Regions from separate parts of the Siminovitchia fortis genome, predicted to be linked through region 1. Evidence: riboswitches for the same ligand, from Rfam matches in the RefSeq annotation. Region 1 holds a riboswitch; each other region holds the start of a gene.
The links. A riboswitch is a leader RNA that binds a small molecule or an ion and turns the genes downstream of it on or off. The one in region 1 is predicted to bind thiamine pyrophosphate.
Positions count from the first base shown of each region.

Region 2: it holds a riboswitch for thiamine pyrophosphate, as region 1 does, so the genes downstream of both, FS666_RS10315 (ABC transporter substrate-binding protein) here and FS666_RS17525 (ABC transporter ATP-binding protein) in region 1, are expected to answer to the same signal.
Region 3: it holds a riboswitch for thiamine pyrophosphate, as region 1 does, so the genes downstream of both, thiT (energy-coupled thiamine transporter ThiT) here and FS666_RS17525 (ABC transporter ATP-binding protein) in region 1, are expected to answer to the same signal.
Region 4: it holds a riboswitch for thiamine pyrophosphate, as region 1 does, so the genes downstream of both, tenA (thiaminase II) here and FS666_RS17525 (ABC transporter ATP-binding protein) in region 1, are expected to answer to the same signal.

Region 1 is NZ_VEKZ01000076.1:5,085-13,198, reverse strand. Features, by position in the region: gene ytpR (YtpR family tRNA-binding protein) at 1-573, opposite strand, end outside; gene FS666_RS17550 (DUF1444 domain-containing protein) at 580-1,395, opposite strand; gene FS666_RS17545 (thioredoxin family protein) at 1,562-1,873, opposite strand; gene FS666_RS17540 (PTS sugar transporter subunit IIC) at 1,875-2,891, opposite strand; gene FS666_RS17535 (ABC transporter substrate-binding protein) at 3,041-4,051, opposite strand; gene FS666_RS17530 (ABC transporter permease) at 4,048-4,800, opposite strand; gene FS666_RS17525 (ABC transporter ATP-binding protein) at 4,797-5,567, opposite strand; TPP riboswitch at 5,682-5,780, opposite strand; gene FS666_RS17520 (YtoQ family protein) at 5,963-6,403, shown strand; gene FS666_RS17515 (DUF84 family protein) at 6,427-6,954, opposite strand; gene FS666_RS17510 (M42 family metallopeptidase) at 6,975-8,024, opposite strand.
Region 2 is NZ_VEKZ01000027.1:8,055-16,168, forward strand. Features, by position in the region: gene FS666_RS10300 (SRPBCC family protein) at 1-88, shown strand, start outside; gene FS666_RS10305 (TIGR01777 family oxidoreductase) at 107-1,012, shown strand; gene FS666_RS10310 (helix-turn-helix domain-containing protein) at 1,102-2,340, shown strand; TPP riboswitch at 2,533-2,644, shown strand; gene FS666_RS10315 (ABC transporter substrate-binding protein) at 2,711-3,718, shown strand; gene FS666_RS10320 (MTH1187 family thiamine-binding protein) at 3,721-4,011, shown strand; gene FS666_RS10325 (ABC transporter permease) at 4,011-4,775, shown strand; gene FS666_RS10330 (ABC transporter ATP-binding protein) at 4,772-5,527, shown strand; gene FS666_RS10335 (TatD family hydrolase) at 5,524-6,309, shown strand; gene FS666_RS10340 (hypothetical protein) at 6,359-6,580, shown strand; gene wrbA (NAD(P)H:quinone oxidoreductase) at 6,861-7,472, opposite strand; gene FS666_RS10350 (alpha/beta hydrolase) at 7,527-8,114, opposite strand, start outside.
Region 3 is NZ_VEKZ01000008.1:44,541-52,654, forward strand. Features, by position in the region: gene FS666_RS04635 (sugar ABC transporter ATP-binding protein) at 1-98, opposite strand, end outside; gene FS666_RS04640 (sugar ABC transporter substrate-binding protein) at 172-1,251, opposite strand; gene FS666_RS04645 (C40 family peptidase) at 1,668-2,135, shown strand; gene FS666_RS04650 (hypothetical protein) at 2,341-3,147, shown strand; gene FS666_RS04655 (MFS transporter) at 3,276-3,848, shown strand; gene FS666_RS04660 (YesK family protein) at 3,900-4,163, opposite strand; gene FS666_RS04665 (DUF3784 domain-containing protein) at 4,366-4,698, shown strand; TPP riboswitch at 4,800-4,897, shown strand; gene thiT (energy-coupled thiamine transporter ThiT) at 4,964-5,539, shown strand; gene FS666_RS04675 (amidohydrolase) at 5,805-7,400, opposite strand; gene fni (type 2 isopentenyl-diphosphate Delta-isomerase) at 7,458-8,114, opposite strand, start outside.
Region 4 is NZ_VEKZ01000071.1:4,820-12,933, reverse strand. Features, by position in the region: gene FS666_RS17170 (lytic transglycosylase domain-containing protein) at 1-132, opposite strand, end outside; gene FS666_RS17165 (general stress protein) at 242-670, opposite strand; gene FS666_RS17160 (LysM peptidoglycan-binding and 3D domain-containing protein) at 763-1,602, opposite strand; gene FS666_RS17155 (MFS transporter) at 1,781-2,989, opposite strand; gene thiE (thiamine phosphate synthase) at 3,171-3,797, opposite strand; gene thiD (bifunctional hydroxymethylpyrimidine kinase/phosphomethylpyrimidine kinase) at 3,811-4,605, opposite strand; gene tenA (thiaminase II) at 4,674-5,360, opposite strand; TPP riboswitch at 5,465-5,565, opposite strand; gene FS666_RS17135 (AEC family transporter) at 5,649-6,587, opposite strand; gene FS666_RS17130 (FAD synthetase family protein) at 6,901-7,782, opposite strand; gene FS666_RS17125 (hypothetical protein) at 7,965-8,114, shown strand, end outside.

The DNA.
Region 1 (8,114 bases):
ATCTTCCAAAACAAGGATTCCTTTTTTCTCCGGGGCATTCGGCAGGCCAAGCTCTTTCGCCGAGCAAATCATTCCGCTTGATGGTACGCCTCTTAATTCCGCATCCTTGATCAGCATGCCGCTCGGCATGACGGCTCCCACTTTTGCCACAACCACTTTTTGCCCGGCCTCCACATTCGGTGCGCCGCAGACGATTTGCAGTTCTTCAGTTCCTACATCCACCTTGCAAATGCTTAGCTTGTCAGCGTTCGGATGCTTTTCCTTTTCTTTTACATAGCCTACCACAAACTTCGGTGACAGATCGGCTTCAATTCGTTCGTCGAAACCGTTTTTAACAAGGGCATCATTTATTTTTTCAACCAATTCTTCACTCAGTTCTACCTGTCCCTTCGCTGCTATATCAACATAGCTTGAAGCATTGAAAAGGTTGAAGCCCCCAGTTACATTTGTTTTTTTATCAAAAATTCGAACCGCATCGCCTTTTCTTTCAAACGTGCGATTTGTTTCATCAAATTCATCCAGTGAAATAATTAACACGTCACCTATTCCATCACGATTATAAAAAATATTCATTGAAGATCACTCCTTACCGTCATCCACTCGTTGATTTTTTCCTAAAATAAAAATTGGTTCAAGCTTGCCGTCTTCATAAATAAAAGAAAGGGCCGTAATCGGCACAAGGCCTTTTGTAAAAAAGCTCATCGTCATCTGTGCCAATATATCATAGCCGGTTTTGTTGCGGATATCCGCGATAATCAATACGTCCTGGTGAGGAACGGCTACAACCATATCTCCCTTGATCTGTCCGGCTTTTTCCTCAAGAAACTTTTCATTTAAAATCCGGCTTGCATCATATCCGTCATTTGTATTTAAAAAATAAAAATCGTTGTCCGCAACGGTATCTTTTTTCATTGCAGTGGAAAGAGAGCGTACATTAAAACGCGCGATTTCTCGAATCTCTTTCGGATCGAGACCTTCCTTTTCAATGAGGTGCTCGTCGATCAAACGATACGTATTTCCGAGATCAAGCGCATAAAAGATCCTAGTTTCCGCTGTATGGTCATCCGTCAAAAATTTATTTCCATCTTCAGACTCCACAGGGAATGAAGTGGAGCGGATCACAGGATAAATTTTTTTCTCGCTTCCTGCAACGGTCTGCTCCTTGCCCATAACATCCAATGCCTGTTCCACATAATAAACGACTTCGTCGATGGCTTTTTCCTTTTGTTCGTGCCACTTGGCAACAATACCTGACAATGCAATGTCAATGCCCTTTCCTGTATGTTCGTTTTCTATGCGCAGGCTTTCTTTTTCTCGGTCATATGTAAAGGTCCGGCCTTCCTTTTGAAGACGGTTTTCCAGCTCTTTGCTCATCTTCCGTTCATTCATCTTCATGCTTAACCCTCCTTGGCAATATGGGCTACATCCCATCATACACGAAAACAACAATTGCCAAAAGGAAGAGGCTTGTCATTTTAAAAAAAGGACAGCCTCCCAGAACTTTTATTATTTTATACGCTCTTTCAGTTTCAGGACTATTACTCCATTCTTTCTGCCAGCCCTATAATCCATTGATAAAGTCTTCAATTTCCTCAAGCGTTTTGCGGTCTTTGCTGACAAATCTTCCAACTTCTTCGCCGTCGTGGTATGCGACAAAGCTCGGAATGCCGAAAATATCAAGCTCCTGGCATAACTCCAGAAATTCATCCCGGTCCACGTGAATGAAATTATATTCCGGATAATCCGCTTCTAACCGTGGCAAAACGGGTTCAAGCACCTTGCAATCCGGGCACCAGTCCGCAGAAAACATAAAGATCGTCCGTTCTTCATTCTTCATTTGTTCAAACTGTTCTTTTGATTGTAATTTCTCCATATCATTTACCTCCAGTATTGATGAGCATTTGGCCCGGCTTGATCCAGCCGCGCATTCTCATATATTCCGATATGATTAAGCTTATCACAGCAGGCCCGATAAAATGGAGTACAATGACTTGGATCAGCACACTGGCCGAAAAACCCATCGTTGTAAAGGTCATGATTTGCCCCACAAATCCGCTGGTTCCCATACCGGCGCCCGCTGCGTTACTGGACATTCTCCATATAGTTGCACCAAAAGGAGCCAGTATCATTCCTGCAACAGTGGGAGGTATCAGTATGAGCGGGTAACGGATAATATTGGGGACTTGCAACATCGAAGTTCCAAGTCCTATGGCAAGCAAACCACCGACCTTGTTTTCCCTGTAGCTAGCAACAGCAAAACCGATCATCTGCGCGCTGCAGCCGATGGTGGCAACACCTGCAGCAAGTCCATTCAAATCAAGCATCATGGCAATAGCCGCACTTGAAATGGGGGCCGTCAATGCAAGCCCCATCAATGTTGCCACGACAATTCCCATGACGATCGGGCGTTGATCGGTCGCCCACATGATCCAGCTTCCAAATACCGTCATGAATTTCGATATGGGTGCGCCAACAAACTTGGCCACAGCAAAACCTATAAATATGGTCACAAATGGAGTCACAATAATATCGACTTTCGTTTCTTTGCTGACCATTTTCCCTATTTCAGTAGAAACCAAAGCTGCCACATAGCTTCCGGCAGGACCGCCAAAAGCTGCTCCAGCCGCCCCTGTTGCCACGGCTGCAAAGATAACGAGAGGAGGCGCGCCAAGCCCAAAAGCAATCGCTGCACCTATCGCGGGGCCCATCAGCCCCATTGCCATTTCGCCCATCTCTGCAAAGAATGGCCAATTTAGCTGCTGTCCCGCTGTTTTTATGATCAACCCAATAATCAATGATGAAAATAATCCAAGTGCCATATAGCTTAAAGCATCTATAAAATATGCTTTGGCAGTAAAATGAACCCCTTTGCGCTCTAAAAACTTTTTCATTCCATATCCCCCAATATATTTTCCATATCCTTAACTAGTGTAAAGACAACTGTATGTTTTGTCTATCTCTTTTTTATATATTGGGTGATACAAAGTTAAAAAATACAGGCAAAAAGGAATTACCCATTGATATGGATAGGAAAGGAAGCTTATTCAGCGATATTGATGAACAATCCTTCTATATCAGGTACTTCTTTGATATATTCGGTATCGGCCAGCCACTGAACCACCTCTTCCCATAAATCTTCCGATTGGCTTCCGAACATCTCACCTTCCGCTTCCATACGCGGCAGCAGCTCAGCCAAACTTTCCTTTTCCACTTCCTCGTTTAAAGGGAAGTTTTCTTCGTCTTGGTTTTTAAGCAAAATATCAAGAGCCTGATCTGGTTTTTCCCTCATGAATTCATAGCCCTTTGTTGCTGCACGCCAGAAAGAGCGAATTTCATCTTGCTTAGTCTCCCACGTGTCGTCATTGGTGACAAAGAGCAACTCATAATAACTAGGAACTCCATAATCTACTGGATTAAAATGATTCGTTTCAATTCCTTCAGCAGCAAGGACCGGCACCTCGTGGTTGATAAAGGCTCCGCTCACTGCATCTACACGCTTCGTTGCAAGCGCAGCGTTAAGTTCAAAGCCGATATCGGTCATTTTCACCTTGCCCATATCCCCACCATCTGATTCCACAATCGTCAGGACAAGCGGTTCATTCACCGGTATTCCCGGCCAGCCCACCGTTTTGCCTTCAAGATCTTTTGGCCGTTTAATCCCACTGTCTTTCAGGAAAACAATATGGTTCAACGGGTTTCTTACAATGGCTGCGACTGACTTTACAGGAACACCTTCGGCTCTTGCAGCAATAACATCCGGCTGATAGCTAATGCCCAAATCTATGTCACCAGTCGCTGCCAGATTGATCGGGTCAGTCGTATTTGCCGGAAAACGGATATTGACTTTCAAGCCTTCTTCTTCAAAATAACCTTTTTCCACAGCAGTATATAAATAGCTATGTACAGCATTTGGATACCAGTCGAGCATAATATCAAACTCTTGAAGCTCTTGATCCGATTCATTTGCTACGACTTCCTCCTTGTTTTCTCCACAAGCTGCGAGAAACAAAGATAAAAGTATGACTGTGGTCACTATCAGCTTTTTCTTCAATTTACATTTCTCCATTTCATCATTATTTTTTCCAGAATTCGTACAAGTAAAAATAGAGCAATACCTAATAATGACAGAAGGACAATAGGTGCAAAAACACCGGCTCCGTCAAACTGCGTCATCATTCTCCGGCTGAAATATCCAAGACCCGAATCGGCCCCAAGCCACTCTCCAATCGCCGCGCCAATCACACTTAAAGTGACGGCCACTTTTAATCCCGAAAAAAAGTGCGGCAATGCGGACGGCAACTCAACCTTTAGAAAAATTTGCCGTTTAGATGCCCCCATTGTCTGCAGCATTTCCTTTAAGTGAGGATCAGCAGATCTCAGTCCGTCAAACGTATTGACGGTAATCGGAAAAAATGTGATCAATACAGTAACAACCACTTTACTCCAGATGGAATATCCGAACCATAGGACAAATATCGGTGCAAGCGCAATTACCGGTATCGTTTGCGAAGCAATGACAAGCGGAAAGAATGCCTTCCTTACAATCCCACTTTCATGCATCCATATAGAAAGGCCGGCTCCGAATACGAGCGACAAAAAAAGGCCCATTAAAATTACGGCTAATGTCGCCGGCAAGTGGTTAATAAATAATATATCTCTCAATTCCCATAATCTCACCAATATATCTACAGGTGATGGCAAAATAAATGGTTTCCCATACAAACGGGCTCCTGTTTCCCATACAATCAATAAAAAAAACACCAATCCAATCGACAATCCATATCTTCTTAAAAAGTTCATATTGTCACCATTTTCTTCAAATCCATCAGAAGCTTCTCTTTTAACATGGTAAATGCAGGATTTTTCAAATCCGAAACAGTCCGAGGACGGCCAAGTGGGACCGTAATTTCATCCAGTCGTTCAACAGGGGTTTCGCTGAAAATAAGGATACGGTCCGACAGAAACAGCGCTTCTTCTACATCATGTGTAATAAAAAGGATCGTTTTTTCCATTTCTGTCCACTGTTCAAGCAGCCATTCCTGCATAACCATTTTCGTAACCGCATCCAATGCGCTGAACGGTTCATCCAGCAGCAACAATTCCGATCCGCTTAAAAGTGCCCTTAAAAAAGACACCCGCTGGCGCATGCCTCCTGAAAGCTCATGTGGGAAATTTTCTTCAAAGCCTTTTAATCCAAACCTTTCCAGTTGTCCCATTACGTCTTTTTGGGCTTCCTTCCCATATAGCCCTTTTAGTTTCAGCGGCAATGCTGCATTATCCAATACAGTGAGCCACGGAAGCAATCCATCTTTTTGGGCCATGTAACCGATATGCCCAAGCCGGTTCTTCATTGCCTCCCCATTCATGAAAATATTGCCTTCATCCTGCGTTTCCAGGCCCGAAATGAGGCGGAACAATGTACTCTTTCCAGATCCGCTCGGACCGATCACACTGACAAATTCACCGGCCTTGATCGTAAAGCTCAATTCTTTTAATATCTGTGCATTTTTTCCGTCACTTCTTTTGTATGAAAAAGTGACGTCTTCAAACACAAGGCTGTCTGCCATCTTTCATCTCCTTTCCAGACGAGATACCAGGTTTGCCCTTAGTCTTCATTAAAAAAGAGCCACTTCTTCATAGAAGTGGCTCTACATCATAGACATACGTATGCAATTTCATTTAATTGCAAACAACCACTTCCCTGCGCTGGCATTATCCAGATCAGGTTCGAGGGTTGAGGATCCATCCTCTCTCAGCTTTTGGCACCCCTAGTGTTTCTCGAATGGTATTTAATTTTGCTTACTTCTTACTTCTTACTTATAACCTATTAAACAATTAAAATCAAATTTATTATATTTATTCAATTGATTGGATAATTCTTTTATTTATAGATAATTTACGGGATTATTCTGACTTTTAATGGTAAGATGGATGGTGATAAACCATTTTAGGAGGGGTTTTAATGAGGTTAACTATCTATCTCGCCGGAGAGATTCACAGCAGCTGGCGAGAGGAAATTAAGGAGAAAGCCCAAACACTTCAGCTTCCGGTCGATTTTGTAGGCCCGATGGAGAATCACGCCCGCTCGGATGCCATCGGGGAAGAGATTTTAGGAGAACAGCCTGATGCTGTTTTCAGAGATGAAGCCGCTTCCAGTTTTAACAATCTTAGGACCCAAGTTTTAATGCAAAAAGCTGACTTGGTCATCGCATTGTTTGGCGAAAAATACAGACAATGGAATACAGCAATGGATGCCAGCACAGCCCTTACTCTTGGAAAACCGCTTATTTTGATTCGCCCCAAGGAACTTCACCACCCGTTGAAAGAACTCTCAAACAAAGCGAATGCCACAGTAGAAACGGTCAACCAGGCAATGAAGGCATTGGCGTACATTTTCGAATAATAAAATACATAAGGGGCAGCTCCTTAATTGGAACTGCCCTTAAGCTTTTCGTACTGTCCGATCAAAAGTTTCGTAATATGGCTGAACATGGCCGCTCGGTCAACTAGACCATGTGTAAAAACTCCAATCGCGCCTTCCTTGTGACGGATCCCCTGCATTTTACTGTAAGCATCCATGACAGGCCCAAGCTCTTCTCCGGCCCTCAGACGCTCTGCTATGTCACCCGGCAGTTTTATTCTCGCTCCGCCGGCAAATAAAGTTTCCTTTCCACTTTCAGCCAAAGCCCCCCAGTTGCATAGGAAAAGCCCGAAAGGTGTTTCTGTCACCCCCCCTTCAAGACCAATTGCAATATCTGCCTCTTCCATTTGGTGTAAGCAGAACTCCGCTCTATTGGCAGCACCTTTCATTGTTTCTTCATCGGAAAATGGTTGCGGGCTAACTCCCGATGGTGACTCCAGCGAAAGGACGGAAACTTCCATATTTAATTCCCTGAATGTATTTTCAACAGCCTTTATTTTCGCTTTATTTTTTGATCCGATAGCGATGATCATATCTAAAACTCCTTGTCTGTCTATTGGTTTCGAATCGAATCAACCGTTGCCTTGTCAGTCGCTTTTACTAGATTTACAAGCAACTCTTTTGCGGCGGCATAATCATCAACATGCACAATGGACGCATGTGTATGGATATACCGGGAGCAAATTCCGATCACTGCACTCGGTACTCCTTCATTGGAAATATGTACTCGGCCGGCATCGGTTCCTCCCATTGAAACAAAATATTGATAGGGGATGTCATGGGATTCTGCAGTATCGAGCACAAATTCTCTCATCCCTTTTAGCGTAACCATGGAACGGTCTAAAATTCTTAAAAGGACGCCTTTTCCAAGATGGCCGAACTCCTTTTGATCCCCTGACATGTCATTTGCAGGACTGGCATCCAGCGCATAAAAGATATCAGGTTGAATCATATTGGCAGCGGAAGCAGCACCTCTTAATCCCACTTCCTCCTGCACAGTCGCTCCTGAATAAAGTATATTTGGAAGCTTTTCATGCTGCAGTTCCTTCATCAATTCAATTGCGAGGCCGCAGCCGTAACGATTATCCCATGCTTTGGCCATAATCTTTTTTGGATTGGCAAGCGGGGTGAATGGACAGATCGGGATAATCTGCTGCCCGGGCTTGATTCCAATTTTCTTGGCATCTTCCCTGTCATCAGCCCCTATATCAATCATCATGTTTTTTATTTCCATCGGTTTCTTCCGTTGCTCAGGACTAAGAAGATGGGGAGGAATTGAAGCAATTACCCCTATGATCGGACCATTCTCTGTGATGACCTGCACCCGCTGGGAGAGAAGTACCTGATTCCACCATCCGCCCAAAGTTTGAAACCGAAGCATACCGTTTTCCGTAATCTGTGTTACCATAAAACCTACTTCATCCATATGACCAGCCACCATTACTTTCGGACCTTGTCCGTGCTTAACGCCAAAAATGCTTCCTAAACGATCCTGTACAATTTCATCGGAATATTTTTCCAGTTCACCTTTCATAAATCTGCGTACTTGGTGTTCAAAACCTGGTGCTCCAGGAAGTTCTGTCAGAGTTTGAAACAAATCCATCGTATTTTTATCCAATGAAACTACCCCTTTTCCTATATTGCTTTCATTTTATTTGGCTTTCATATATTTTACCAATATTTTATCTTTCAT
Region 2 (8,114 bases), on a different contig from region 1:
AGGTAAGGCTTTTCATCCCTTTGTCAAAGGAAAAATGACGGAGATGTTTACATACCGGAATGATAAAGTGAAAAAAATATTTTCGTAAGAAGGGAGTGTGGAGCAATTGCATGTAGTCATTGCAGGCGGAAGCGGGTTTCTCGGACAGGTTTTGCAGGAAAAGCTGTTGGCTGATGGCAACCAAGTAACGGTTTTATCAAGAAACGCTGAAAAGATCCGACAGACGGACCGGATGCAGGCCGTCGAGTGGCTCAAGCAGGGCAGCCGTCCAGAAGAAAATTTGGAAAACGTAGATGCCATCGTGAATTTGGCCGGAGAATCAATCAACGGTTTTCGCTGGACAAAGCAAAAGAAAGAGCGGATCATCAAAAGCCGGATGGAGGCCACAGGGGAAATCATTCGGCTGATTGAAAAATTGGAGAGCAAGCCCCAAGTCCTGATCAACGCTTCCGCCGTTGGATATTACGGTATGTCGGACACAGACACTTTTACTGAAAAAAGCACAAGCAATGCCAGTGACTTTCTTGCCGGAACTGTGCAGAAGTGGGAAGAAAAAGCGGCCGAAGCCAGCCGGCTTGGTGTCAGGATAGTTTTTGCCCGTTTTGGAATCATTCTCGGCAATAAGGGCGCGCTTCCGCTCATGGCGCTGCCCTATAAATTCGGCATCGGCGGGACCGTGGGGTCCGGGAGACAGTGGGTGTCATGGATTCATGTGGAAGATGCCGCCGGCATGATCAAGTTTGCGATCGACACTCCAGCCATTGAAGGCCCGCTCAACGTCACCGCACCAACCCCCGTACAGATGAAAGATTTCGGGAAGGTGATCGGTTCCGTTCTGGAAAAGCCGCATTGGCTTCCAGTCCCCGAGTTTGCTTTAAAATTAATGCTTGGAGAAATGAGCAGCATGCTGGTTAGCGGCCAGCGCGTGATTCCGGAAAAAGCAATAGAGAATCAATATGATTATTTGTTTCCGGATTTAAAAGAGGCATTAAAAGATATTTTTTCAGTGTAAAAAATTACAAGTTCATGAAAAAAATAGATTTATTATCCAAATTGTGCTACTATTTATCTATACAAGTAGTATGACCAGAGGATGAAAAGATGAATTTGGAGAAAATGAATATCGGCGCAATGATCAAATATCACCGCCAATTACGAAATATGACGCAATCTGAGCTGTGCAATGGCATATGTTCCGTTACACATTTGAGCAAGTTTGAGAATTACAACAAAGAAGTGAATCAGGAAACTATCATGCTCCTGCTCGAGCGTTTGGGCATTTCGTTAGACTCGATTCAAAGAGCTTCGGAAACGATTGCAGCCGACCTCTCTGATTTATTGGATGCTGTCCTTTCGTACGATAAGAAGCGCGCAGAAGAGTGCTACCAACGTGTGGAAGAACAGCGGGAATACATTACTTTCTCCAATTACATTGCACGCTACCATCTATACTTATATCGATATTTTTTGCTCGTCAATGACTTTGAGAGAGCCGTGAAGGAACAGGAAACACTAAGGCAAATTTTGAATTCTTTAAGTGCCCAAGAAAAAGAGCTTTATGAATATATCAATGCTGCATTTGATATTATTAAAGGAGATTATAAAAAGTCACTGGATACTTTGTTGAAACTTGAGGCAAACGACTTATTGCCCTCCCCTTGGCAAGCGGAAATGTATTATTTTATTGCACTTAATTATGCCAACTTGAAAGACAACAGCAGCAGTGTTGCTTATGGTCACAATGCTTTGGAGGCTTACTCCAGGTCTTTTAACTATTTGCGTATACTACATACTCAATTTTTGTTAGGTATCGCATACACAGATCTGGGTTTATACGAAAACGCTGCAGAGCAGTATCGTTTTATATTCAGGAATATGAATTTAATCAATACAGAAGAATTAATTTCTACCATGTATAACAACTACGCCCTGTTGCTTGAAAAAACGGGAAAATTCGAAGAGGCCGCAGGTTATTATCTCCTTTCAATGGAAAAAGCCCAATCACAGAAAGAATACCTGGTAAGCTTATGCAGCTATACTGAGCTTTTGATCTCCCTAGGAGAGAAAGAAAAAGCACTTCGGAATATTTCTAAGATTTTGGTGGAAACAAAAGCTAACTCTATGAAAAAGCAAGAATTGATTTTTCGATATTATCAATATTTATTAAAAGACCATAAAGAAAAGGCAATGGCATTTCTTGAAAACGATGTCTTGCCGTTTTTGGAAAAGTTCTTTTTCATTGAAGATTATAATAAATTTGCTTTATCCTTAGCAGAATATTATTTAGCTAGAGATACGGATAGAGCACTTTATTATTATAAAAAAATAGCAGAGAGGTGATGAAAATGAAAAAACTGATTGTAACCGCAAGCATTGCATGGGTATTTTACATTGCTCCGATTATCGGAGGCGGAATCACTCCGCAGTCACCGCCTATTTTTCCACCAGTTTGATTTGGCGTACGGATCAGGGAAGCTGCTCTTTTTGGAGCAGTTTTCTTTTTTTTCTGCTATAATGAGGGGGAATTAAATAATGATGAAGTAGGGGAACCGGTGGTGCCGGTTGAGAAAGCATTCGGGGAAAATGCTGACCCTTTGAACCTGATCTGGCTCATACCAGCGAAGGGAACGTCAAATTTTAGCATGCCTTGGCGCCTTGGGTTCATTTTCCCTTGGCGCCATTTCTTATATGACATCAGGGAGGAAATTCAATGAAAAAATGGTTGGGAAGTATCTTTAGTGTTTTATTATTGTTGGCCGGCTGCGGTGGACAAGCGAAGGATAAGAGCGATTCAGCCGGGAAAGAGGAAAGTCTTAAAAAGGTGTCTGTTGTCCTGGATTGGTCGCCGAACACGAACCATACAGGGTTATATGTTGCACAGGAGAAAGGCTTTTTCAAAGAGGAAGGATTGGATGTGGACATCATCCTGCCAGGGGAAGCCGGAGCGGATCAGCTTGTGGCTTCAGGAAAATCCGAGTTTGGTGTCAGCTACCAGGAGAGCATAACGGAAGCGCGTGTTCAGGATGTCCCGATTGTTTCAATTGGCGCGGTCATCCAGCATAACACATCGGGATTTGCATCCCCGGAAGAAAAAAATATCAAGTCGCCAAAGGACTTTGAAGGAAAAGCGTATGGAGGATGGGGGGCTCCGCTTGAAAAAGCGGTTTTGGCATCCCTGATGGAAACGGAAGGTGCGGATGTTGAGAAGGTGGACATCGTGAACATGGGGGATGCCGACTTTTTTACGGCTGTAAAAAGAGATATTGACTTCGCCTGGATCTATTATGCGTGGACCGGAGTGGAAGCGGAGCTTCGCGGTGAAAAGATCAATATGGTCTACCTTACGGATTACTCGGACAAGCTCGATTATTACACACCTGTTATTTCGACGAGCGAAAAAATGATTGAAAAAGATCCGGAGACTGTCAAAGCGTTCATGGCTGCAGTATCAAAAGGCTATGAATCTGCCATCGACCAGCCTGAAGAGGCCGCTGATATTTTAATCAAAGCCGTTCCAGATCTGGACGCAGAACTTGTAAAGAAAAGCCAGGAATGGCTGGCACCGCGCTATCAGGATGATGCCCCGCGCTGGGGAGAACAAAAAGCCGAAGTTTGGCAAAATTATATGGATTGGATGCTCGATAAAGGATTGCTTGAAAAAGAAATTGATGTGGATAAAGCATTCACGAATGAATTTTTACCCGAAAAGGAGGACTGAAAATGGCCAACTCATTAGTCAGCATACAAATCATCCCGAAAACAAAGAACGGCGAAGACGTCATTCCCTATGTGGATGAAGCGATCAAAGTGATCCGGGAAGCAGGGATCAAACATGAGGTGCACCCGCTGGAGACAACGATGGAAGGCGAATTCTCCGAATTGATGGAAGTTATCAGGAGAATGAATGAGCGCATGATTGAAATAGGCAGCAGCAATGTCATTTCCCAGGTGAAAATACTATATCAGCCGGAAGGGATAACAATGGGCCAATTGACGGAGAAATACCAATAATGGGGTGGGTCGCAAAGAAAGGATGGAGGCCGGCAGCGGTCCTCCTCCTTTTATTATGTATATGGGAATTGGCGGTAAAAATGCTCGATATTCCCGAGTGGCTCCTTCCTGCACCTTCTTCCATCTTTGCCGAAGGAATGGAAGGTTTCGAGGGGATCCTGCCGCATCTTCAATCGACCGTGGGGCTTGCAGCCGGAGGTTTTGTGATCGGCTGTGCTGTCGGCCTGCTAACTGCCGTCATTTTGCATTTGCTCCCGGGAGTCCAGGAGTCAGTTTATCCGCTTTTGATTTTATCGCAAAATGTTCCAATCATCGTCTTGGCTCCACTATTGGTCATTTGGTTCGGCTTCGGGCTGCTGCCCAAAATCATCGTCATTACGCTTGTCTGCTTTTTCCCAGTTACAGTTGCGGCTATGGACGGTTTCCGGAATGTCCCGCATGATATGAAGCATTACATGCTGATGGCGGGGGCTTCCAAAATCCAGTTGTTTTCAAAGCTGGAGTGGCCGTATGCCCTCTCCTCCGTTTTTTCAGGGCTGAAAATTTCAGCGACCTACAGTGTGATGGGAGCCGTGATTTCCGAATGGCTCGGGGCAAAAAGTGGGATTGGAGTCTATATGACACTGTCCTCTTCATCTTTCCGCACAGACCGGGTATTTGTGGCGATTTTTATCATCATGATGTTGAGCCTGCTGTTTTTTGCCGTCATTACATTTGCTGAAGCTAAGCTTGTCAAATGGAGAAGAAAGAAGGTTAATAGATGAGCGACTTGGAAATCAGACATTTGTCCAAAAGCTTTGCGGGAAAAGAAATATTGAAGGATTTACAGCTTTCGGTTGAGGAAGGGGAATTTGTCACGATTCTCGGTCCTTCCGGAAGCGGTAAAAGCACACTTTTTCACCTTATCGGAGGACTTCTGGCTCCAGATCAAGGCGGCGTTTTTTTGGATGGACAGGAAATTACGGGAGAACGCGGCCATATCAGCTATATGCCGCAGCAACACTCACTGTTTCCGTGGCGGACCATTTTACAGAATGTGCTCTTGGGGCAGGAGCTGACCGGAAAAGCGGATGAAGCGCGGGCTTTGGAAATGATTGAAAAAGCCGGGCTTGCCGGATACGAAAATGAGTTGCCGGATGCTTTGTCAGGCGGCATGAAGCAGCGGGCCGCTTTTATCAGGGCGTTATTAAGTCCCCAGCCGCTTATTTTGCTGGATGAGCCGTTTTCGGCACTTGATGATTTTACGAGACAGGATATGCAGCAATGGCTGCAATCCATATGGATGGAATATAAAAAGACAATTCTGTTCGTGACACATAATATCGAAGAGGCTCTTTTCCTTTCTGACCGGATTGCAGTCCTTTCAACAAAGCCGGCGACCGTGATGAAGGAATTCAAGTTGCCTTTTGACAGGCCGCGGGAGAAGGAGTTGTTTTTTATGCGCGAGTTCCTTGACTGGAAACAGGAGGTCAGCAGTTGGATCATAAATGGCAGCGGGGAAGGTGAGCGACAGTGAAAAAGATCATCGATTCCCATATTCACTTGGATTTATACACGGGGAAGGAAACGGAAGAAATCCTGGAAGGAATGGATTCCGCTGGTTGTACGGATTTAATTTCAGTTTCCTTTCATTTGGAATCGTGCCTTCACAATTTGCGCCTGGCTGAAAAATATCGCCGGGTGCATGCGGCATTCGGATTCCATCCGGAGCAGGAACTGCCTGCTGATGAAGACCTTCAGGATCTGCTTTCATGGATGGAAAAACATCAGGAGCAAATGGTCGCTATCGGGGAAGTCGGACTGCCTTATTATTTGCGTTCGGAAAAGGGAGCTAATTTTTCCATCGGCGGATATATCGAATTGCTGGAACAATTTATCGTAAAGGCCAGGCAATGGGACAAGCCGGTCATCTTACACGCCGTATACGATGATGCACCGATCACCTGCGACTTACTTGAAAAGCATGGGGTGGAAAAAGCGCATTTCCATTGGTTTAAAGGAGATTCCAAGACAGTCCGGCGAATGATTGCGAACGGCTGGTTCATTTCTGTGACGCCTGATGTGGTTTACGAACAAGAAATTCAGGAGCTTGTCAAGGCATACCCGCTCGATCAAATGATGGTGGAAACGGATGGGCCATGGCGCTTTGAAGGGCCGTTCTCCGGAAAAATGACGCATCCGAACATGATTCATAAAGCAATTGACGGCATCGCTTCTATTAAAAAATACAGGCTGGAAGAGGTCTATGAAACTCTTTATAAGAACACAGCTGACTTCTATCAACTAAAACTGGTTTAACATCCCTCAGAACGGAAAAAGAAGAGTAAAGAGAGTGGAGGGATCAAACATGGAGTCTAAACCGACACAAGATAAAATAGACAGAGCAAAAGCTTTGAAAGAACGAAATGAAAAAGGCAAAGCTTTTTACAATGATAAAGTGAAGCAAGCGCAGCGCGACCAGCTCGTTATGCCTGTAGATGATGTATCCGATGAATTGGTAGAAAAACGGGAAGAGTTCGAGGATGATAAACACGCTTCATACGGCCCGCGTGATTTAAGAGATGAATAAGCGCAAAAAAGCTGACCGCCGCCGGTCAGCTTTTTTGCTGTTTAAGTATAAGATGTTTTAGCATTAAAATTTTGAACAAAGCCTTTTGTTGTCTAGCTCCAGCGCCTATCGACTAGCAGACTTCGCACCCCCTCTTACGATAAGTCAACATCGGCTCGTTCCTCGCCGTGTTTCCTTTATCTCGTCGGAGGCACTCCAGTCTGTACGTCGATGGGCAAGGCGCTTCCGCTTTTCTTAAAAATCGACGAATCTTCTACATAAGAGCTGGGCCAATCGCCGCTTACTGGCTCCCTTTTTTCACCCACTCCGCCACCGTGACGGTGCGTTTCGCCTGATATTTTACGGCGTCTTTCACATCCTCGACCATGTTGCCATCCTGGTCAACAGAGACGCTTGTCCCGTACGGATTTCCGCCTGCTCCGTACAAAACGGGATCCGTATATCCCGGAGCCGCCACAATGGCGCCCCAATGATACATGGTTGTATACAATGCCAAGATTGTTGCTTCCTGGCCGCCGTGGGGGTTCTGTGCTGAAGACATGGCGCTGACCACTTTGTTTGCAAGTTTCCCTTGAGCCCAAAGGCCACCCTGCAAATCAAGAAACTGTTTCATTTGGCTCGCAACATTGCCGAATCTGGTTGGAACGCTGAAAATGATGGCATCCGCCCATTCCAAATCCTCGGATTTGGCTTCAGGCACATCCTGCGTTGCATCCGCATGGGCTTTCCATAGCGGATTCGATTCAATGGCAGACCGGGGAGCCAGTTCAGGCACTTTTAATACTCTTACTTCAGCGCCCGCTTCCTTCGCTCCTTCTTCCGCCCATTTGGCCAATTGATGGTTCGTTCCTGTGGAGCTATAGTAGATGACTGCAAGTTTTACGTTCGCCATTCCATCGCCTCCTTGAGTTAGTTTCAACTTTTAGATTACCCTCTTTTGCAGGAGTCAATCTTCGGAATTTCGGAGGCGGATTTTTCTATACCAGCCGGCAGCCGCTTCAACTTCCGTCCAAGTGAGTTGATGTCCGTTATTTTCCCAATGTACAGTCACATCCGCATGCGCTCCGGAAAGCAGGTCTTGAAGTTCTAAAGACTCGTGTGGCGGGCACATGAGATCGTTTTTTCCGGCCGCTATAAAAATATGCCTGCCTGTCAGATTCGGAAGTTCGATGTTTCTCCTTGGCACCATCGGATGATGTAAAATAGCGCCTTTCAACGAATTTTCGTAATGGAAAAGCAGGCTTGCAGCGATATTGGCCCCGTTCGAATAGCCGATGGCTATTACATGATTCCGGTCAAATTCATACTTTTTTGCCGCTCCATCCAGAAAATCTTTCAATTCCTTAGTCCGGAAAATCAGATCGGCTTCGTCGAATACGCCTTCGGCCAATCTTCGAAAAAAACGGGGCATCCCATTTTCCAGGACATTTCCGCGTACACTCAAGACGGCAGCGTCCTTGTCGATTTTTTCGGCAAGAGGGAGAAGGTCCGTTTCTGTTCCGCCTGTGCCGTGAAGCAAAAGCAAAGTGGGAGC
Region 3 (8,114 bases), on a different contig from region 1:
GTTTCCATTTCAAAGTGGACATCTGTCAGTGCCTTTACTCCTGGAAATTCTATATTGATATTTTCCATTTTTAGTAGTGTTTTTTCAGATTTTTCCATATGCTCACCTATTTAAGTTTTGATTACCAGATTGTAGAAAAGGAAGAATGGGCCATTCTTCCTTTTCCATTGATTAATTTTCTCTGAGCTTCTTCATCCAGTCTTCGTTGAAGTCATCGGACTCTCCCCAACCTTCGACTACTTCTGCCAAACTATCCATCGTCGTTTCAGACGACAAATCTTCTTTTTTAATCAATTTCGGTTCAAGCGCATATGTTTCCGGTGTATCTTCACCTGCAATCTTCTTTGCTAACAAACGCATATTCATTACACCGATTAAGTAGGGATCAACAGCAGCTGTAGATTCCCATGTGCTCCCCTCTTCCAGCATCATGTTAATATCCTGATTGGAGATATCAATTGAGACCAATTTAATATCAGACCGTTTATTATCTTTAAGCGCTTTGAATCCTCCTTTAGCCATTTCATCCCAAGATCCCCAAATAACATCCACTTTTCCTTCCGGATACTTGCTTAAGATTGAGCTAACACCTGAGGCAATATCCCCTTGAACATTTTGCATATTGGACGGCCCAATCGTTTCTAACGTTTTAATCTTGCCTTCTTTTTCATATTTTTTATAAATCTCTTCCCTGCTATCAAGAGGCGGTAATCCTCCAAACCATAATTTAATGACATTAACAGGCTCCCCACCTTTTGTGTAACTGGCAACTTCATCGAGGCTAAGCTCGGCCAATTTATGGTCGTTTTGGGCAGTATATGTAACCCCTTCCAATTTTTCGCCGTTTTTAACAGCGACGGTATCAAACGTTACAACCTTTATTCCCTTATCTAAGGCCGGCTTAATCATATCGTATGAATACGATTCCTTGCCATGAGAAATAACGAGTCCATCATAATTTTTCTGAATAGCTTGTGATACAAGGTTTTGGAACTTTGCATCATCCCCATCCGAAATAAACGTGTCTACTTTAAAGCCTAAGCCTTCTCCTTCACTTCTGGCTCCATCTAAAAATTGCTTCGTATGGTCATCCGAAGGGAGATTCCTGATTACAGCAACTTTAACGTCTCCCTGAACACTCTCCGGTACACCTTCAATTTTTTCTTTTGGTTTGGATTGGGTACTTTCTTTACTCCCGCAGCCTGCTATCACCAGCAACAACAATAAAAATAACAAGAAACATTTTCTCAACTAGATAACCCCCTGAATTAATACTTTTTATTTACCTCACAGCAATTACTAAACTTTTTGACTATCAATAACCCCCTTTTGCATGGAAGCGTATCCAAAAGCAACAAAACCTTTTCAAACATACACAAATGAACACATACTTTTGATATAAAATGTTTGTTGTTAACAACATATTAACACTAATTAACAAATAGTCAATATATTTTTAATGTATAATCTAGTTGAATTAAATTATTAATGTAAATAGTCCTACTCTAAATAAAATTAACAAGACTTCCTCCATATATGCTTTTTCCATTCCGGCGCATCCGTAATACATTTGTTACATAACTGAAAAACAAAGTCACAATTTGTCGTGTTATGCTATATCTAACATAAACAAGAAAATGCTGGAGTTTCAGGGGGAAAGTGCTAGAATGACGATGTTAAAAAAAGCTTTGGTTTCTTTATTCGCCGTTATCATATTCGCAGCAGTGATCACTCAACCTATAAATACCGCAAGTGCAGCAAGCAAACCAACAGGATCGGCCATTGTGAAAGAAAGTAAAAAGTACTTGGGCGTCCGATACAAGTATGGCGGAACGACTCCAAAAGGCTTCGACTGTTCAGGCTTTACTTCCTATACCTTTAAGAAAAAGAACGTCAAGCTTCCAAGAACGGCAGCTGAGCAATATAAAAAAGGAAAGTCTGTCAGCAAAAAGAACTTGAAATCCGGAGATCTCGTATTCTTTAAAACAACTTCCAAGAAAAAAGTTACACACGTCGGAATTTACATAGGGAACAATAAATTTATCCACTCTGCAGGAAAAGGTGTATCCATTACATCCATCAATGATCCTTATTATTGGAAATCCAAATATGCGGGTGCAAAAAGGGTACTTTAACTCCCTTTTTCATTAAAACAGACAGCGACGATTTGAACTCTCGCTGTCTGTTTTTTTGTATGGATTTCTTCCAAAATCAAACCCTCTCCTTCCATCAGTATCCTTTACCCCAACAATATCTGTATACCTCGAAGTTGTTTCATTCCATTCATCAAGGGAAAAGTAAACCAGATGCACTTACTTGGCTTCAAGGAGGATTGCACTGATGAAAAAAATGCTGCAAACTGGCCTTCTATTGTCTCTAATTTTACTGGCAGGCGCATGTTCTAATAATGCCACGACACCTGGCAAAAAACCTGCCGCTGATCAGAACCAAACGGAAAAAGCAGGTGAAGGTGAGGCCAAAGAAGCTACAGACGAGGTGGACAACTCGAACCACAGTATGACACAAGCAGAAGTCATCGAGGCCGTGAAAGACCAATTCCATACAAACTTAACGATCAAGCTTCCAAATGAACTCCCCCTGAATAATGGCAAGCACCTGACGGCAACAACTAAATCGGATGAAAATCGTTACTCGGTTGTTTTTTTTCAAAGTGATGAGCCGATACCGATCAATAATGAAGAACTGGTCAATGACAGTGGTGCAGCTGACCGGATAGCCCGGATAGATGTAAAAAAATACGAAAGCCAAGAAGCTGCAGATGAGGAAATAGCTTTTGAGAATTTCAGTGAAATTGGCGGACAACCAACTGACCTGGGACATCATATAACGGGTTATCAAGATGCAGGTGCTGGTTCTGTATGGACAAGCTGGAATGAAGGACGCTGGGCTCTTTCATCACACGCATTTACCAATAATGGTGAAGAAGGAACGGCTCTCGCCCGTGATGCCGTACAATTTTTGGAGGACCACACACTTCCTGTTCCAAAACCGCATGGACATGCCTTTCTTGATGCGGAAGGAAAGAACACCCGGATCCTGTGGCAGGACGGCCAGGTAGTCTACGCCATCGACCAAGTGAGCAACCCGATGGATGCACTGAAGATAGCCACTGCATTTGAAAAATGAGAGAAATGTGATTTGAAAAAAGTACCGTTTATTAATAGTTACACTTTTTTTGCCTCCTTTGGATATGCTTTATCCGAAGGGGACTTTTTGCTAATTGCCAATTCTTCGACTTTTTTGAGAAAAAGGCAATACCTGTCGGCTTTCTCGCTTGTCTGACAGGCCTTTCATATGCAAGCATTCTATCTTATTTATCCATCTATGCCCAAGGAAAAAATCTGCTGAGCATGACAAGTACCTTTTTCCTCGTCTTTGCCGCTGTCATGCTTCTTGCAAGACCGTTCACAGGCAGGTTGTTTGATCTGAAAGGACCTCAATACGTCCTGTACCCCGGATTGGTTTTATTCATCGCCGGGCTGATTATGCTGGCATATACAAGCTCGGCCGCCACATTTTTGACCGCCGGTGCATTGATCGGGCTTGGATACGGATCTTTAGTGCCGAGTATGCAGACGCTTGCCATTCAATCCACGAGTATCGAGCGAAGCGGGTATGCCACCGCCACTTTTTACACTTTCTTCGATGGCGGAATTGCGCTTGGTTCATATATTTTCGGGATCATTACCGCAGCAAACGGTTATCAATCGATTTATTTGATTTCCAGTGCGCTCGTGTGCTGCGTCTTTATATTGCTTATGATTTTAAATCCGAATAAACAAGATGGAAAAGCGGCGGACGCCGTAAAGGAAGTGGAGAGTTTTTAAGGGGGCTGTCTAAAAAGCCCCTAAAATAAATCAAGGGGTTATTTTTAGAGTTTAATGTTTTTTTACTTTTGATATTTTTATAGATATATAAAAGGACAAGATGGTAAAAATAAGGATTGTAAACGCACAAATACCATATGCGGCACCTTCAAAACCTCTAATCTCAAAACTTATGATGAATATGATGATTGATGCCAATAAACCTAAATAAGATGGAATTTTTGCTAAAACTGCTGACTTTTTATTTAGAAGTAAGGTTAGAAGAATGATCACGACACCAACGATACTACCTGTACTAACTGGACCGGATAACAAACAAACCACTCCCCATTTTTTAATTTAATTACTCTAATAATACCAAAGGTTTGAAAAGGTAAGAACTGTAAAATGATTATTCTTTGGAATAACCCCAATTTAACTTTGTTTTCTTTTGATTTACTTTTTTATCGGCCAAACCTTGTGCCGCAGTTGGTATAATAATCAGGAGCATGAAATTTATACGAGAGAGGCTGCTGCTATGACCGGATTCATTATAAATATTATCATTCTCATTCCATTCCTCATTTTCGCCGTCATACTGTCAAAAGGGAAAGGCGCATTTTTGATTGCCGGCTACAATACGAAGTCTGACAGTGAAAAAGCCCAATATGACGAAACGGCGTTGTGTAAATTTATGGGCAAAATAATGTACGGCATTTGTTTTAGTATCTTGCTGTGGGGATTAAGTGAAGCTTTGGAAAACCAGTTACTGTTCATTTTGGGTCTTATTTTATTTATTATCATCGTTATTTTTGCCATTGTGTATATGAATACCGGGAGCCGGTTTAAAAGAAAATCTGATGGCAGATAACGGCCCTCTTTATCTCCATTCCTAGTTCGAGTGAATCTCCTCTCAATAACAGAGATTGCATTTTATTCAAAATATACTACAATAAAGGTAGAAATTTGAATCGGCGTACCAAGGGGAGCTTTTTGCTGAGAGCGGACTCGTTCCGGACCCTTTGAACCTGTTAGATAATGCTAGCGCAGGGATGGTATATAAACGGCAATAAGATTATCATTGCCGTTGTTCCCCTATGGTTACGGTCGGTCATCATATCATAGGGGGTTTTTTTATGGGAAGAGAAAAGATGTCATTACGTGCACTGATGGAGGTATCGATTTTTGCGGCATTTGCAATGATGCTTGATATGATCCCATCCGTTCAAATAACGCCGGCAATTAAGTTTTCAGTTTCCATGGTACCCATTTTTATCGTGTCGCTTCGCTGGGGAATAAAGGCCGGGTTTGCTTCAGGATTTTTGTGGGGCCTGCTGCAAATTGTAACAGGGGATGCTGCCGGACAAATTTTGACGCCTCTTCAAGGATTAATTGAATATTTTATTGCATTCAGTTTTATTGGTGCAGCAGGATTGCTTGCACCTGCTATAAAAAATGTTTTGAAATCTGAAGGAAAAGTCATGCTAGTCTTGTTATTATTAAGTGCTGTATTGATTGGCGGCGCTGCAAGATATATTTGGCACTTCATCGCCGGAATCATTTTCTGGGGGCAGTACGCACCTCCAGGCCAATCTGCTTTTCTTTACTCACTCATCGCAAACGGCACTTCTTGCATTGCCTCTTCCTTAGCTTGCTTTATTGTGATTGCATTGCTTACCACAACAGCACCTCGTCTGCTGCAAGTGAAATGAAGAATAAGTGCAGTTGCTTTAATCAGTTCCAATGGAAGCCAGTCGATTCCCACATGTCTCACTAAGTTTTTCTATAAAAACTTTGATTTGACTAAGCTGCAATCGGGCGTGATTTGTTGAGCAAAAGATAAAAGGGCAATACATATTTTACATGACTAATATGTATTGCCCTTTATTTTTTTGACTTTCTACGATTTAGGCCTTGATAACACGAACTCAAGTATTTTTTTGGTTACATGACAGCAGCAACAAGGACCCTTTCCCTTCAGACCCTCGTCTTCTGATATACCATTTCTCCGCCCATATACGTTTCTTCTACGTTCATGCTGCTAATTTCGGCTTTGTCCGCCTTAAAGATATCTTTTTCAAGAACGATGAAGTCAGCATGGTATCCCGGAGCAAGCCTGCCAACGAAAGGAATCCGGGTAACTTCCTGTGCCGCTTTCGTATAAAGCTCGACCGCTGTTTCAAGCGGAATGCCCTGCTCCTGTCCAATATCTGTCCCGTTGTAAGCCTTCCTGTTCACGGCCGCTTCCAGTCCGACAAATGGATTCACGGGATCATCCCATGCAGTGGCAGGCGCATCTGATGAAAAAGCCACTTGAATTCCTTTTTCCAGAATGGCTTTGACCGGGTAAGATTTTCTCGAACGTTCTTCACCTAAATTGTTCAGGTAGCTTTCTATTTCGGCATATAAAAAAATGGGCTGGGTCACAAAGGCGATTCCGGACTCAGCTGCACGCCGGAGTGCCTGCTCCGTCGGCAGCGACACATGTTCGATTCGAACAGATGGGGCCCCATCCAGCCAATCGGCTTTTTTGTAAAACGTATCAACGACCTGGTCAATGGCCTGTTCCCCCATTGCGTGAACGGCCAATTGGATACCGTATTTTTTTGCCGCTTCCCCTGCTGCCAGCAGCTCCTCTTGACAGGTTGTAGAAATCCCGAAATTTTCACCGTCTCCCAGAAATGCGGGGTTTACCCAAGCTGTCTGGCCGGAAATACTGCCGTCGGCAAATAATTTAATTCCAGCGATATAAACAGGCTGTTCCCTGTCAAAAATGGCCGGCTCATGCAGGTCAAACTGCTGGAACGCATCCCAATTGTAATAGAGGGCCGCCCTTTGCTTCAGCCCTTTTTTCCTTGCAGCTTTATATAAATCATAATAATCGATAGGGTTATGCTCTCCCATCATCTCTGTAATGCCAGTAACACCCTTGGCAAGAAATGTGTCACTGTATTCCGCCAGCAATGCGGCCTTTTGTTCAAGGCTTTTTACAGGCATTTTACTTTTCACTAAATCGGCTGCACTTTCACGCAGTACACCTGTCGGCTCTCCCAGTTTATCACGATCAATTTTTCCGCCTGGAGGATCTGGCGTATCCCTTGTTATTCCGGCAATTTCCAAAGCTTTGCTGTTCACGGTAAGAATATGGGTGCATGTCCGTGTCAAAACAATCGGGATATCACTGGCCGCCTGGTCCAAGTCATGCCTGTTCGGCGCCCTGCCTTCATCCAATTTGCCTTCATCATACCCCCAGCCTTCTATCCATGAATCAGGTCCTTGCCCTTTGAGCCGCTTCTTCAACGCTTGAACCATGCCTGAAATGGATGTCACTCCCGGCGGCGTGCATGCAAGCTGCTTCGATGTTTCCGCAAGCAGCAACGGATGAAGATGGGCATCAATGAACCCGGGAAGTACGCGGCGACCTTCCAAATCATACTTCTCTCCCTGAACAGGAGGCATATCCTCCTCTTTTCCAACCCAAGTAACAATTCCATTACTGACGATCATAGCATTGGCCTCTTTGTTTTTCTGATCCGCTGTAAAAAATTTTCCGTTCATGAAAATGCGATTCAATTTGCAACCCTCCAAATAGAGCAATATGCATCAATTTTCGAGGCCCTCATACCACTATCATCGTTCTTTCAGGCGGGGAGTTCCTTTCAATTCTTGAATTGTCGACGCTCCGATTCCGAACATCGACATCCGAAGTTCCATTTCGCGGATTTTCATTACTTCAATAACATCTTCCGGGCTTTGGGTCGCTTCTTTCAGAATGGATCGCCCGAATCCGACCAGGTCGGCACCCAACGCGATAGTCTTGGCGCCATCCAGCCCCGTCTGCATCCCGCCGCTGGCAATCAGCGGACGGTCCCCAATTTCTCCGCGGACCAGCTTGATCGATTCCACCGTCGGAATCCCCCATTCGCTGAAGCTTTGCGCGGCAGCCCGCCGGATGGGATCTTTGGCACGGAACTTTTCCACCTGGCTCCAGGATGTGCCTCCAGCTCCGGCCACGTCGATAAACGCCACACCGGCCTCAGCTAACTTTTTGGCTGTCTGGCCATCGATGCCCCATCCAACTTCCTTGATTCCGACCGGAACCTCCAGCGTGCTGCACAATTGTTCAATCTTCTTTAATAACCCTTTAAAATTCGTATCTCCCTTTTCCTGAATCACTTCTTGGATGCTGTTCAAATGAAGGACGAGCATATCCGCCTCAGTCATCCCGATAATTTTCCTGCATTCTTCGACACCGTATCCGTAATTGAGCTGAACAGCACCAAGGTT
Region 4 (8,114 bases), on a different contig from region 1:
GTTTTGTTTGTCCAAATATGTAAGCAACAGCATAAAGGCTGCAAAAGGCAATATGAGCATAAGCAAAACCCTGCGTTTTCTTTTGGATGGTTTACTTTGAACCGCAGGTCTTTTTTTGCTTATTTTATTCATTTATAGTCTCTCCTTCTCAAACAGCACCCTGCCATGATTGGGCAATCATCCCTGCCCGCTCTCCCATTATCGGAAAGTTTTCCGTTTTTGGCAAGGAAAACCGGCCTGCTTATGATGCTCCGCTTTCATAAAATAATATGATTTTGCCTTCATACAGCTGATCAGCATACTTTTTTGCCTCTTCCGCTTTTAATCCCGATGCAATCAACAGATCCTTGACATCCTTATGGCTTTTCCCTTCTATGAGTGATGCCAAGGGACCGGCGGCAATAATAGGGCCCAATCCCGGAACCGTCAACCCGGGGACGACAAATCCTCCGCTGATCCCTGTGAGAAAACCGCTGATGATTCCAAATGCCTCTTCGCTGGCCGCATGCCTGTCGTGAACATTTGTTTCATTTTCGATTAATTCTGTTTTGGATTCATCCACTGCCAAAACAGAGAAATTCTCCTCTTTAAAGCCTTCAAGAAGAAATGTTTTGATGACGCCTATCACTTCTTCCTCTGTATCGTATATGCCTACAACACTAATACTCATGCCCATTCCTCCTTTCCATTATTGTACCCCTTTTCCTGCCTATATAAAACAAGACCTAACCGTTCGTGGTTAGGTCTCTCAAAGGTGATTTATTAATGCAGCACTTTAATTTTTACCGTTTTGACACCGAAATTCATTGCTTCCGATTTTGACGGCACAAAAACGTCAATTTTGTTGCCTTTGATGGCTCCGCCTGTATCACCGGCAATCGCTGTTCCGTATCCCTCCACAAAAACCTTTGAACCGAGTGGGATGACGGATGGATCCACGGCTATCACCTTTTGTCCGGGATTTGCCCGAAGATCGATGCCTGTTGCCGTAACACCGGAACAGCCATTGCAACTAGCAGTATAGGCTGTTGCCGTTACAGTCATTTCCTTGCCTTGCGGGCTTGCGGACACTTCCTTTTCAGCAGGAGCAGGTGCTTGAGCTGGTTCAGGTTCAGGTGCAGGCTGCGGTGCAGGCTCAGATTCAGGTGCAGGAGCAGGTGCCGGTTGTTCTGAAACTGTGTTTACCGCCTCAGTCTGCACCGGAACTGCACTGCCTTGTACCGCCAGCTTCTGGCCGGGGTGAATCAGTTCAGATGATAAATTGTTCCAAGCTTTTAACTCATTGACTTGGACTCCAAATTTTTGTGAGATTTTCCATAAGGAATCCCCTGATTTAACTGTATATATATCATCTATATTTTGTTCCTTATTAACAGCCGTATCGGCAGAAATATGTAGCTGCTGATTGGGAAAAATGAGATCGCTGGAAAGATTGTTCCAGGACTTTAACTGTTGGACTGAGGTTCCGTACTTTTGCGAGATGCTCCATAAAGAATCGCCCTGCTGAACCTCATATGCCTCTGCTGCAGCTGATGCCTGCCCACCTGCAAATACCCCTGCAATGATGGCCCCTGTGAAAAATGCGATAAGCTTTTTTCTCATTTTTGTTCCTCCTTTTTTGTTAGTCGAAGATCGCTAACGATGACTATGCTAACAGAGGAACATATCAAACGAATAACAGGATTATTTATCTTCTATTACAAATATATTGCATGCTGTTACATCCGGCACATTACGATAGTATTAGATAAATGCATGCAAATAGGGACAAAGGCGCTTTTCAAATATCGACATCCTTGCTGTGCTGGTAAAATGTTTTTTCCCCGGCAAATAATGTGAAAGCTATGACAGCAATAAAGAAAAAGCTGGAGATTTGGAATAATTTTGCTGTATCAATAAATAGGGCAACCATTCCAAAAACTAGTCCGCTCATCCCGATCCCCACATCGATTGCTGAATAAAACATCCCATTTGCCACTCCTCTCCGGGTTTTTGGCGTTTTTGCCAGTACCCATGCCTGAAGGGCAGGAATCAAAGAACCATATCCGGCTCCGAATAAGCAGCCTGAAATGGCAATTCCCTCCCAGCCGGTTGAGAAAGATAATATCCACATGGATATGAAAGTCAGGCTCGAACAAACGATCACCAAAATCTTTGGCCCGTTCCTGTCGAACCACCTTCCCGTTACCGGGCGGACAAGTGTTGCGGTAACAGCATTCAAAATATAGAATAAAAAAATTTGGTCAATTCCGCGCTCTTCGGAAAAAATAACGATAAACGTGACAATCGTGCCATACCCAAAAGTGGCCAGCAATGTGATAAAAGCCGGGAACCAGCTGGACGTTTCGATGAACGATCCCGAAAAAGAAAAACGAACATCCTCTTTTTTTATCATTTTTACGCTTTCCGGTGTTTGATATTTTATAATAGAAAACATTATGAGGGCGATAAAACCCAGAACTGCGGAAAAAATGATCATGATATCAAAGGAATAATGTTGATACAAAAATATACCGACACTGGGAGCGATGATCATGCCAACTGTTATGGAGAGCCCAAAATACCCCATCCCTTCCCCGATTCGGTCATTGGGCACGATATCAACCGCAGCCGTTCCATTAACGGTTGAAGACCATCCCCACATAAATCCATGCAGAAACCGGAATAACAACAGGATGAACACGATTTGCGTAAGGGGATACAGAATGGTAACAAGCAGAAGGCCTGCCGCTCCAATTAAAATAAGCCACCGCCGTTGGCAAAACTCCAATAAATAACCGATAAAGGGCCTGATAAGTACAGCACCAATCGAAAATACCATGGTGACCATGCCAATCTCAATGCCTGAGGCCCCCAGCTTCTTTACATAAGGCGGGACTGTCGGAATCAGCATCTGGAAACTCATAAATATAAACAAATTTGCAAGGACTAACAACGTGAAGGATTTTGTCCATAATTTACCCCTGGTTGAACTGTTTTCTCTTTTCATTATTTTCACCTTTCGCTAAAAAAACTTGGAACACTGCTCTTTTAAACATATAGCGAATAGGAAAATAATACAAGAATAATATTTCGTCGTGCGAAGCTTTTGTTTAAGCATAAGCAATCCTTTTTCCTTTGCAGCTGAAAAAACCGGCCCTTGACAACAAGGCCGGCTTTCATGTTTAATTTTATCCTCTAAATGCATTTTTTAATAACCGCTCCGCTGCAGATTTTGGATCGGCAGCTCTTGTAATTGATGATATTACAGCTAATCCGTCTATCTTATATTCCTGAAGCATTCCTGCGTTTTGTTCGGTTATGCCGCCGATGGCTACAACAGGAATGGTTACGGATTCAATTATTTTTTCCAGCATTCCTTTCGGAAGGAGCTTGGCATCAGGTTTTGACAATGTCGGAAAGATGGAACCTACGCCAATATAATCCGCCCCCTTTTCCTCTGCAAGAACGGCTTCCTCCACGGTACGGGCGGATATTCCGACAACCATGGAATCCGGAATGATCTTTTTTACCGCTTCCAGCGGAAGATCTGATTGTCCGACATGGACTCCTGCGGCACCTACTGCCAAAGCAACATCCACACGGTCATTTATAATTAATGGTATGGATAATGTATCGAGGAAGCTTTTCAATTTAAGGGCCTTCTCATAAAAAATCCGCCCTTCAGAACTTTTTTCCCTTAATTGAACGAGGCTTACACCCCCGCTTACGGCCTGTTTGATGACCGGCAAAAGCTGTTCGAAAGGCATATCTTCTTCTGTCACTAAATATAGTTTATAATTAATATCATACTTCAATTACCCCTACCCCTTAATAGACCTGCTCATAAAAATGGTGAAAATGATTGGCCGGGCCGTGTCCTTGTCCGATGTCTAGGCTTTCGGCAATGGCAGCCGTAATGTAATCCTTCGCATTTCCGATGGCCGTCAACATACTCTCACCTTTCGCCAAGTGAGCAGCAATGGCGGATGAAAGCGTGCATCCGGTCCCGTGGACATTTTTCGTTTCAACCCGTTCACCTTTAAATAAATGAAATTGTTTTCCGTCGTAAAACAGGTCATTGGGGTCCCCATCCAGATGACCGCCTTTTATGAGCACTGCTTTTGGCCCTTTTTCCATGATATCCCGGCAAGCCTTATACATATCAGGTTCCGAATTTATCTTCCTGCCGGATAAAATTTCGGCTTCAGGAATATTCGGGGTAACCAGCGAAGACAATGGCAGCAGAATTTCATTGAGTTCAGCGACAGCATTGAGTTCCAGCAAATGGTGGCCCCCCTTTGAAACCATGACAGGATCCAGTACAACATGCTCCGGTTTGTATTTTATTAGACTTTTTGCAACTGTTTTGATGATTGCCGAATTACCCAGCATGCCTATTTTTACAGCATCCACGCCTATATCGTCAAAAACGGCTGCAATCTGATCACTGATCATATCCAAGTCAATATTTTGAACAGATCTGACTTCTACAGTATTCTGGGCAGTGATGGCTGTAATCGCTGACATCCCGAATACTCCCAGGGCAGAGAATGTTTTTAAATCCGCTTGTATCCCGGCTCCGCCCCCTGAATCAGAGCCGGCGATGGTAAGTGCTGTTTTCATGAAGCAAACCTCCAATCGCTCTATTTTTTATACCATCATGAGCACCCCACCTGCTCATAAGACAAACATCAGATCTGCCATTCTTGTTTGTGGTAATTCATATCCCAGAAGAGATATTCATATTTGGATGTGATCAGGAAATGCTTTTCAAGCAGCGCCAGTTCTCTTTCCGGCTTACCGTTTGTCAGCTCATTCAGTAATTCAATCAGCCATTCTCCCAATGCGCCAAACTCTTCTGATGAGTATGTTTCTACCCATTTCTTGTAAGGATTGCTTTCCAAACTGCCTTTATATTGTTCTTTCAGCCGTTTGCCGGTTTCAGCATAATGCCAGGCACATGGGAGCAAAGCTGCAATCAATTCGGCAAGTGTTCCGTTGTGGGCGACATTTAACATATAGCGGGTATAGGCAAGATTAACAGGTGTTGGTTCGGTTTCCTCCAATTCATCCCTTGTTATTCCGAATTCTGCAGCATACTGCCGATGCAGCTCCATCTCAAAATGAAGATGTTCATGAAGCAAATGGGCAAACCGCTCCATCGTTTCGAGATTCTGAGACTTTTGCACGCCGATGGCAAACAGTTTTACATAATCGATCAGGTAGACATAATCTTGTTTCATATAGTAGACGAACTTATCTTCAGAGAGCGTCCCGTCCCCGATTCCTTGAACAAACGGATGCTGATAGCTCTTTTCCCAAATTTCCTTGGCATTTTCATAAAGTCTGTCAGTAAATAACATCTTGTCCACTCGCATTTTATGTACAGCTCCTTCATGTTTATTGCGCCTCTCATCCCCGCTTATTAAACGCAAAAAACCGCCCCTCTAAAAAGGAAGCGGCTGCATAGCAATACAAATAACGTATTCTCAGCCTGCTTCCCTACGCTGGCATAAACCAGATCAGGTTCAAAGGGTATCAATCAATGATTTCTCTCAGCATAAAGCTCCCCTAGCAGACACAATCGTATTCTGTTTTTGGATTAAACGAAGAAATAAGAGATGCGTTCAATCTTCACTATAGCAGGAATATTTCAAAAAGCAAGCCTAGTTGATAAATAAGCTCATGATATAGACCATGAACGGGATGGTGATCAACCCGAGAAGCGTAGATAGAACGGTAGTTAAAGCCCCCATCTGTTCATCGGCCGAATACCTGGCAAACAGAATGGATGCCAACGTAATGGTAGGCATCATCGATTGAATGAGCACCGTTTGTATCAACACAGCATCAAAATTAAAGAAATGAATCATAAATATGGTGGCAATCGGAAGCAATATGAGCTTTACTGTAATCGGAACCCATGTTTGGGGCACAGACTGGCGGACAATTCCCCGCTGCAGCCCCATAATCATCATCCCAATATAAAACATGGCGAGCGGAGCTGCCAGGGCGGCAAGCCGATCTGTCAATCCGATGATTATTTCCGGAGGCTTCATATTGAAAAAAGCAGCAAACAAGCCGATGACGATGGCAGCTGTCGGAATGTTAATCATCGATTTTAATGTTTGCAATGCAAATTTCCGGTTCTTCTGCAACATCACAACCCCGACTGTCCAAATTGTGACGTCAACTCCGGCATCAAAAATAGCCGCATACAGCGCCCCTTCAGGGCCCAATAATGCAGCGCACAGCGGGATTCCGATAAAGCCGGTATTACCGAGTCCTGACAGTAAAGCAATTTCTCTGGTGCGGTTCGACCCTTTTTGAAAAAGGTTCGCAAAAATCCAGCCCATTGCGATACCGACAACATTAATAATAATGGATAACACAAAAACCAATACAATTTTCCGGAACATATCTTCATTCATATCTACATGGAAAATACTTGATAGAATGATGCATGGCATTGCCACATTAACGATCATATTGATGAATAAGGTCCGTGTTTCATTATTTAGCGGCGAAGTTCTTGCCAATATCGCACCGATGATAATCATCATCGTAATAATAAGTATTGATTGAAAAACAATTGTAAACTCCATTTCTCTCCCCATTTCCGCACCGAAAACTGACATTAACAGAAAAAAGCGAAGAAATCGATTGGCCGCATCTTTTTTCAATAGAATGCAGTCAATGCATCATTCTTCACTCGTTTAATTATACATAAAGTTTTTTGTAAGACAACAGATAAAGTGAAACTTCAATCAGTGGGGGTTTTCTTCATCCCCCACTGATTGTTAGTTGAACGAATCGGGCTTTTACGGGCAGTTGATCTTCCACCTAAACTACCCGATTCATTAAAGTTTTGAGGTGGGAGTCTTACTGCCCGTTAATGCGGGATAAAAATGAACAGTATCAAACAACCATCTGCCCTTTTTCTTCCGTCCCGGCCCCTTCGCCTTTTGGCAGCGTTTCCAGTTCTGAAATCCATTCGATCTTAACAGTGGGCTTTAGATGCAGCCTATCATTCGAATGAACACGAATTGTATGGACGTCCGGAGTATTTTCAGAAAGTGTACAGATTCCTTCAATCATGTCCTGCTCCGTCTTCAAACGAACCAAATACGTTCCTTTTCGAGGAAGCATATAATCCTTGAAAGATACTTTCACCATTGTCTTTTGATTTTTTAAATCGTATGATTCATCTTCAATTTGTCCGCAGGTAGAGTAAAAGTTTCCCAAAAAATGAGGGACCAGCTCCACCGCTCCGCCATTTAATAGTTCCCTTATTTTAGTGGAGCTGATCTTAATATTCTTATACGTTTCCTTAGAAACAACCGTGATATCAAATTCTCCATCTCCGTCATCCCTTATGCGGTCCATGTTTCCCTGGCCTTTGTATCCATAGGTGAAATCAAATCCGGCCACAACATGTGTGCAATTTAATCCGCAAATATACTCTTGAACGAAATCCGCTGGTGCAAGTTTGGCGAATTCGTGATTAAATGTCACAATAAAAAGTTTTTCAACACCTAAATCTTTAAAAATCTCCTTTTTGGCATCTAAAGGTGATAAATATTTGCTTATTTTTTGATTCGTTGGCAGGACATTGCTCGGATGAGGAAAGAAGGTCATTACTGCCAATGTGAGATTTTTCCGTTCGGCAATGCCTCTGGAGGTTTCAATCAATTTCCGATGTCCCAAATGAACGCCGTCAAAAAAACCAAGAGCCATGACACATGGTTCATTTTCCAGCGCTTTCACATCAAACGGTCCTTTTATATAAACTGTTTCCACTTCTAACACCACCGTCATCGTTTTTTACAGGAAGGTTGTTCTTTTCTGTATCATATACCACTTCATATACGATTTCAATAATTATCATATAATTCTTAAATCCCTTTCTATTTCATTCAATAAATTGGCCTCACCAATGTCTTGGGTTGTACATAAAATGATGGTAAAGGGGGTGTGTTACCATGTCTTTCTTTGAAAATACATCTTTTGGCCTTTATCTGGCAGCCATTGTTGCCGGATACGCCCTTCTGTATTTGACAATTCTTCTTCCAGGACCTCTTGCAGCTTTTTCAACAGTCATTATGATCGTTTCTGTCATCATCATCGTTCTT